2 regions of the Comamonas sp. lk genome follow, and region 2 is predicted to be linked to the other one. Evidence: predicted binding sites of a transcription regulator. Region 2 holds the regulator's gene; the other holds the start of a gene.

Region 1 (3,682 bases), 720 kb from region 2:
CTGGCCCCAAGCGCATTGCAGGCTTCGAGAACGTGCCTACGGTGTCCGAATCCGGCGGCCCCAAGGACTATGCCGTGATCGGCTGGAACGCCCTGGCCGTACGCCCCGGCACGCCAGCGGCCGTGGTCGAGAAGATTCACGCCGACGTACGTCAGGCTCTGACCGGCCAGGACGTGAAGGACAAGTTCACGGCCTTTGGTTATGAGAGCTACAACCCCACGCCTGCGGAGTTCAAGCAATTCATGGCCGATGAAAGCAAACGCTTTGGCGAAGTGATCAAGAAAGCCGGTCTGGCACTGGACTGATTGAAGCGCTGAAAACAAAAAGCCATCTCGCGATGGCTTTTTTCATGGCTTAAAAGCAAAGCCCGCAGAGATTTGTTCTCTCTGCGGGCTTTTTCTATCTGCCCTCAGGCTTATTGTTCACGTGCCTCGATGGCCCGGTTGATGCCCAGAGCCGCCAGCGTGCACAAGGCGCCGGACAGCAGATAAATGCCCAGGGCCACCAGACCGAACTTGGCCGACACCCCCAAAGCCACCAGCGGCGCAAATGCAGCGCCAATCAGCCAGGCCATGTCGGTGGACAGGGCCGCACCCGTGTAGCGGTAATGCGCCGAGAAGTTGGATGTCACCGTGCCCGAGGCCTGGCCGTAGGACAGACCCAGCAGGATGAAGCCCACGATGATGAACACATTGTTGCCCACGGTGCCGCTACCCAGCAGCCAAGGCGCCAGGAAGCTGAAGATACCGATCAGGCAGGCCATAGTGCCCAAAGTGTTGCGGCGTCCCACGCGGTCTGCCAGCCAGCCCGACAGCATGATGGCCCCAGCCGCCAGAACGGCACCTATGATCTGCACGATCAGCACGTCGATCACGGACTGATGGGAGTACAAGGAGATCCAGGACAGCGGAAACACCGTCACCAGGTGGAACAGCGCAAAGCTGGCCAGAGCGGCAAAAGCGCCGATGAACACATTGCGACCTTCATCGCGCATCAGACTGGTCACGCTGATGGGCTCCAGATCGCGCTCCTGCAGCATCTGCACAAAAGACTGACCTACCACCAGGCGCAGACGGGCGAACAGCGCTACCACGTTGATAGCAAAAGCCACGCAGAAGGGATAGCGCCAGCCCCAGCTCATGAAATCGTCTGCCGTGAGGCTGGAGTACAGATAGGCAAACAGCGACGCCGCCATGATGAAGCCCAGAGGTGCGCCCAGCTGGCCGATCATCGAATACCAGCCGCGGCGGTTCTTGGGCGCCGACATGGCCAGCAGCGAAGGCAGACCGTCCCAGGTACCGCCCAGTGCCAGACCCTGACCCACGCGCAAGATGGCCAGCGCCCAGATGGCTTTCATACCGGCAGTCTCATAGCTGGGCAAAAAGGTCATACCCACCGTGCAGACACCCAGCAGCAGCAGCGCAATCGTCAGCTTGGTGGCACGGCCCCAGCGCCGCTGCACGGCCATGGACAGTGCCGTGCCTATGGGACGGGCAATAAAGGCCAGGGAAAAGATGGCAAACGCCGCCAGCGTGCCATCGAGCTTGGAGAGGAAGGGGAACAGCAGGGAAGGAAACACCAGCACGCAAGCCATGCCGAAAACGAAAAAGTCAAAGTACTCGGATGAACGGCCAATGATCACGCCAACAGCGATTTCTCCCGGAGTCACATCTTCATCGGTATCCGCATAAGCCAGGGTTTCCGAGTTCTCATAGTCTTGCTGAGTAAGACCAATGGATGGGTTCGTGCTACTCATATAGATACAACTCCTTGTCTTACTTGCCATGTCACGCTGACGCATCCATTTCTACGCCCAAGCATGTGCAGCTGCAATAGAGTTTTTGCCCTGAGCCCTGTCGGCGGCAGGCGCAGGACCCGGCGCTTTGAGCCCAAAAACCACGAAAAATTCACAATTTGCGCCCAAGCTGCGCAGCCCGCGGACACAGCTAAACCCTTGTCACATAGCGGATTTTCAGCCCTCCATCCTTGACCTTGGACAAAATGTCCAATCGACAAGACAGCATTTGGTATTACATTTGCCGAGATCCAGTAATCCGCGTTTACACCTAAGCGCGACTTTGTCACGCCTACAGCATGTTAAAAATCAAGGAAATCCGTGGGCCCGCGTGGCTCACAGCGGCTGCTTTGACTGCAACCCTCGCCGGTTGCAGCAAGCTTGTCGTACTCAACCCAGCCGGCGATGTTGCCAAGCAACAAGGCGATCTGGTGGTTACGGCCACCTTGCTGATGCTGCTCATCATCGTCCCCGTCATCTTTTTGACGCTGTTGTTTGCCTGGAAGTACCGCCAGTCGAATACCGAAGCCAAGTACGACCCCGAATGGCACCACTCCACATCGCTGGAACTGGTGATCTGGACCGTGCCTTTGTTGATCATCATTGCTTTGGGCGCCATTACCTGGATCAGCACCCACAAGCTCGACCCCTACCGCCCTCTGGACCGCGTTTCCTCAACCAAGGCTCTTGACCCCAACGTCAAGCCTCTGGAAATTCAAGTCGTGTCTCTGGACTGGAAGTGGTTGTTCTTCTACCCCGAGCAAGGCATTGCGACCGTGAACGAAGTGGCCGCTCCAGTGGACCGTCCCATTCACTTCAAGCTGACATCCACCCACACCATGAACGCGTTCTACGTTCCTGATCTGGCTGGCATGATCTACACCATGCCCGGCATGCAGACCGAGCTGAATGCCGTGATCAACAAGCCTGGCGTCTACGGCGGCAAGTCCTCGCACTACAGCGGCGCTGGCTTTGCAGGCATGACCTTCAAGTTCCACGGCCTGGAAAACGGCCAGTTCGAACAGTGGGTAGCCCAGGCCAAGACCGAAGGCAAGGTTCTGACACGTGACGCTTACCTCGATCTGGCCAAGCCCAGCGAGCGCAATCCTGTGGAACGCTTCGGCACTGTGGACGAAGGCCTGTACAACAAGGTCCTCAACCGCTGCGTGGAAGACGGCAAGATGTGCATGAGCCAGATGATGGCCATTGACGCCGCCGGTGGTCAGCACCATGGCAAGACCTCCAGCGTGATCCTGCCCCTGGACGTCTGCACGTCCAAAGACGCTGACCGCGTTGTGGCCCTGCTCGATGAAGTAGCAGCCTCCGGAGCTGTCGCACAGCAATAAGTAGCTCACGGTGCGACTGAGCCTCCAGCTCCGCCGCTCCAATACGACAAAAGAGACTCAACATGTCTGAAACAACAACCCCAGCCGCCCACTGGCTGCTGGGTCGCATCACATGGGACCAGATTCCCATGACGCATGAGCCCATCGTGCTCATGACCTTTATTGCCGTGGTGCTCGGCGGACTCGTCGTAGTCGCCGGCATCACCAAGTTCCGCCTCTGGGCTCCGCTCTGGAACGACTGGCTGACCTCGATCGACCACAAGAAGATCGGCATCATGTACATGATCCTCGGTCTGGTCATGCTGCTGCGCGGCTTTGCCGACGCGGTCATGATGCGTCTGCAGCAGTCCATGGCCTTTGGTGACAACCTCGGCTACCTGCCTCCGCACCACTACGACCAGATCTTCACGGCCCACGGCGTGATCATGATCTTCTTCGTGGCCATGCCTTTTGTGACGGGCCTGATGAACTATCTGGTGCCGCTGCAGATCGGTGCCCGTGACGTGTCCTTCCCGTTCCTGAACAACTTCAGCTTCTGGAT
Region 2 (3,682 bases):
CAACGTACCTGCATCCAGCGCATCGTAATACTCCTCCAGGGTTTTGGCGTTCTGGCTGTAGCTCGCCCCCACCTTGCCGATGGCCGACACACCCAGCGCAATCAGATCGCAATCGGGTTGCGTGCTATAGCCTTGGAAGTTGCGGTGCAAGCGCCCCTGGCGCTTGGCAATCGCCAGGGAATCATCGGGCAGGGCAAAGTGATCCATGCCCACATAGACATAACCCCCGTCCATAAAGGCATCAATGGCTCCCGAGAGCATATTGAGCTTGTCCTGGCCCATGGGTAAATCCGCAGACTCGATGCGCCGCTGGGGCTTGAACCGCTCGGGCAGGTGGGCATAGGCATACAGGGCGATGCGATCCGGGCGCAGTTCGTTGACCTGGGCCAGCGTGCGCGCAAACGACTGCGGGGTTTGCTTGGGCAGACCGTAAATCAGGTCCACATTGATGGAGGCAAAGCCCAGTTCGCGCGCCTTTTGCACCAGGGCAAAAACCTGCTCGGCAGGTTGTTCACGGTGCACGGCTTTCTGTACCGCGGGGTCGAAATCCTGAACCCCGAAGCTCAGGCGATTGAAGCCCAGCTCCTTGAGCACGGCCAGGCGCTCATTCGTCACGGTGCGCGGATCTACTTCTATCGAGTACTCCCCACCCGCTTCGAGCTTGAAATGCTCACGCATCAAGTCCATAAGCCGGGCCAGTTCGGCATCGGAAAAAAACGTGGGCGTGCCGCCGCCCAGATGCAGCTGGCTGACCGCCTGTCCCTTGCCGCAGTGCTCGGTATGCAAGGCCACTTCACGCGCCAGATAGTCAAGATACTGGGCCGCTTTCTCGTGGTGCTTGGTCACGATCTTGTTGCAGGCACAGTAGTAGCACAGCGACTCGCAAAATGGCACATGCACATACAGCGAAAGCGGCAGCGCCCTCGCTGCGCAGTGGGTCTTGCGTTGCTGGAGCGCCAGGATGTAGTCCTCGGTGCCGAAAGCCTCTACAAAACGGTCGGCTGTTGGAAATGATGTGTAGCGTGGTCCAGGAACATCAAATCGACTCAGTAGCTCGGGCGTAACAGCGGTCATAACGTGAATGTCAGGATGCGCTCACATTGGCGGATGACAGCTTGTTTCCTGATGGGCAGGATTTCTGGCAACTGCAACCGCAATGAACTCGCACACATTGATTGAAGGAATGATTGCAATGTGCCCCAAGCCAAACACATCAGCCTTGATGGATATCAAGAAATGCCAAGGCAACAGCTGCGACAATTTGATCCATCTCATCACTCACCAAGAGGTCACAGATAGTCCAGGCCCACCGGCTTGCACCATCCCTGCTTACCCATGAATCTTCAGACCATCAAAGCAAGCTGCTCCAACTGCAATCTGCGCGAACTGTGCATGCCCATGGGCCTGGACGATGAACAGATGGAGCGTATTGATGAGATCGTGGCGACACGCCGCAAAGTCAAACGCGGTGGTCTGCTGTTTCGCAATGGCGAAGGTTTCACTTCGCTGTATGCCATTCGCACCGGCTTTTTCAAGACCTGCGTCGCCACCGAGGACGGCCGCGATCAGGTGACCGGCTTTCAGATGGCGGGCGAGATCATAGGCCTTGACGGCATCGTCAACGACCACCACACCTGCGACGCGGTGGCACTGGAAGATGCCGAGGTCTGCGTGATGCCGTTTGACAAGCTCGAGCAGCTCTCGCGCGAAGTCACCGCCTTGCAAAATCATGTGCACAAAGTCATGAGCCGCGAGATTGTGCGCGAGCACGGTGTGATGCTGCTGCTGGGCAGCATGCGCGCCGAAGAGCGGTTGGCCGCCTTTGTGCTCAATCTGGTGCAGCGCCTGTCTGCCCGCGGTTTTTCCAAGTCGGAGCTGGTGTTACGAATGACCCGCGAGGAAATCGGCAGCTATCTGGGCCTCAAGCTGGAAACCGTGAGCCGCACCTTCTCCAAGTTTGCCGAAGAAGGCATTGTGGAAGTCAAGCAACGCCATCTGCGCATTCTGGATACGGAGGCGCTCAAGCGCATCGTCAACAGCCAGCAGTGCCACGACTAAGGCACGCCCCACTTCACAATCAAAAAGCCCGCGTCGATGGACGCGGGCTTTCTTCATGGGGCGGCTTACTCAACCAGCGGCTCGGAAGCCATGCCGTGATTGAGCTCCTGCGCGGAGCGCGAAAGCAAGCAGGTGATGTAGCTTGACAACAGGGTCACGCCCCAGAACACAAAGAACGCCAGCGTGCAGACAGCGTTGCGCGACCAGCCCACAGGGCCGATATCGCCGGGATCGACAAAGGCAAAAACTACCATCTCCAGGATTGCCGCCGCCAGAAAAGCCGGCCAGGCAATCCACTTCCAGCGTTGAGCGAGCATGCTGCGTCTCCTTGGGCTGTGTCATCGGTGCAAAACATTTTGCACAAACAGCCATGGAATGCGCCCCCGCAAACCCTTGGATTGCCGCAAACAGCGGGCAAGCCTAGGCAGGTGAAACCCGAATTACTATTTATTTAATAGCTATCAACGCTTCATACATATGGGCTACAGATCGAAAATGCTTTGAATTCACCGAAAAACAAGCATTTAGCGGTCCGTGGGGTGGTCCTTGGCCGGAGTAGCGGCGTGATTGCGGCCCGTCACGGCAGGCGCCAGACTTTTTTGCGACTCTTCCAGGCGCTTGTTGATCTCGATACCGTGCTGGTAGTAATCCGGGTCAATGACGGGATCGGGCGCACTGATGGCGATATAGGCCGTCACAAAGCCGGCCACCACCACGATGGCCGGTCCGGCAACAACCAGCCAGACATGAGGAAACTTCCACCAGGGCTTGCCGTCTTCGGCGTGAACCGGCTTGGCAGCGCGCCCGGCAGGGGCAGAAACAGGACTAGAAGACATGGCAAAACCTCTTTGATCAATCTGCCGCAAGCGCCTGCGAGGCGGCTGCGGCATTCATATTGTTAACGCGGCACCAGAAACACGGCTTTTTCAGACGTGCGCCCTGCACCAGCGGTCACGGCATCCACATTGAAGTACACGGTATGCGAGCCCGGCGCTGCCGATCCATAGGGAATCTGCAGACCCACGGGCACGCCGCGTGTCTCCGCCGGCCCGACCACAACCTCATCTTCAAGCACCACCTCCAGGCCATCCAGTCCCGTGGCCGTGATGCGATAGCGCTGCTCCTGCTCGGTGGCATTCATGATCTGCAAGCGGTAGACATTCTCCAGCTTGCCGCCGGCCACAATGCGCGACAGCGAGGCACGGTCGCGAATCACATTGAGCTTGAGCGGCTCGCGCATGATCAGGCTGCCTATCATGGCCGCGCTCAGACCCAGCAACACCACCGTGTAGATCAGCACCCGCGGCCGGAATACTCTGCGGATGATCTGCGCCTGCTTCCAGGCCCTGGCGATGGCATTTTGCGTGCTCATGCGTATCAGTCCGCGCGCATAGCCCATCTTGTCCATCACGGAGTTGCAGGCATCGATGCACAGCCCGCAACCAATGCACTCGTATTGCAGACCGTTACGGATATCGATACCCACGGGGCAGACCTGTACGCACAGCTTGCAGTCAATGCAGTCGCCCAAGCCCTGGGCCTTGGCGTCCACCTGCTTGGTGCGGGGCGCGCGCGGCTCGCCGCGCTGACCGTCGTAGCTGACGATCATGGTGTCCTTATCGAA

What was found. The regulator FNR, encoded in region 2, switches genes on or off when oxygen is low (the NO sensors DNR and NnrR bind a similar motif). The targets are predictions, from matches to a motif close to TTGATNNNNATCAA.
Region 1: cyoA (ubiquinol oxidase subunit II) is a predicted target of FNR. The motif match lies at 1,987-2,000, and genes of this name have one in related genera.

What each region holds. Positions count from the first base shown of each region.
Region 1 is NZ_UOOB01000001.1:2,960,782-2,964,463, forward strand. Features, by position in the region: gene EAO39_RS13450 (tripartite tricarboxylate transporter substrate binding protein) at 1-305, shown strand, start outside; gene EAO39_RS13455 (MFS transporter) at 416-1,756, opposite strand; gene cyoA (ubiquinol oxidase subunit II) at 2,095-3,141, shown strand; gene cyoB (cytochrome o ubiquinol oxidase subunit I) at 3,204-3,682, shown strand, end outside.
Region 2 is NZ_UOOB01000001.1:2,244,403-2,248,084, reverse strand. Features, by position in the region: gene hemN (oxygen-independent coproporphyrinogen III oxidase) at 1-1,074, opposite strand, end outside; gene fnr (fumarate/nitrate reduction transcriptional regulator Fnr) at 1,336-2,058, shown strand; gene EAO39_RS10330 (hypothetical protein) at 2,124-2,375, opposite strand; gene EAO39_RS10325 (FixH family protein) at 2,583-2,894, opposite strand; gene ccoG (cytochrome c oxidase accessory protein CcoG) at 2,957-3,682, opposite strand, start outside.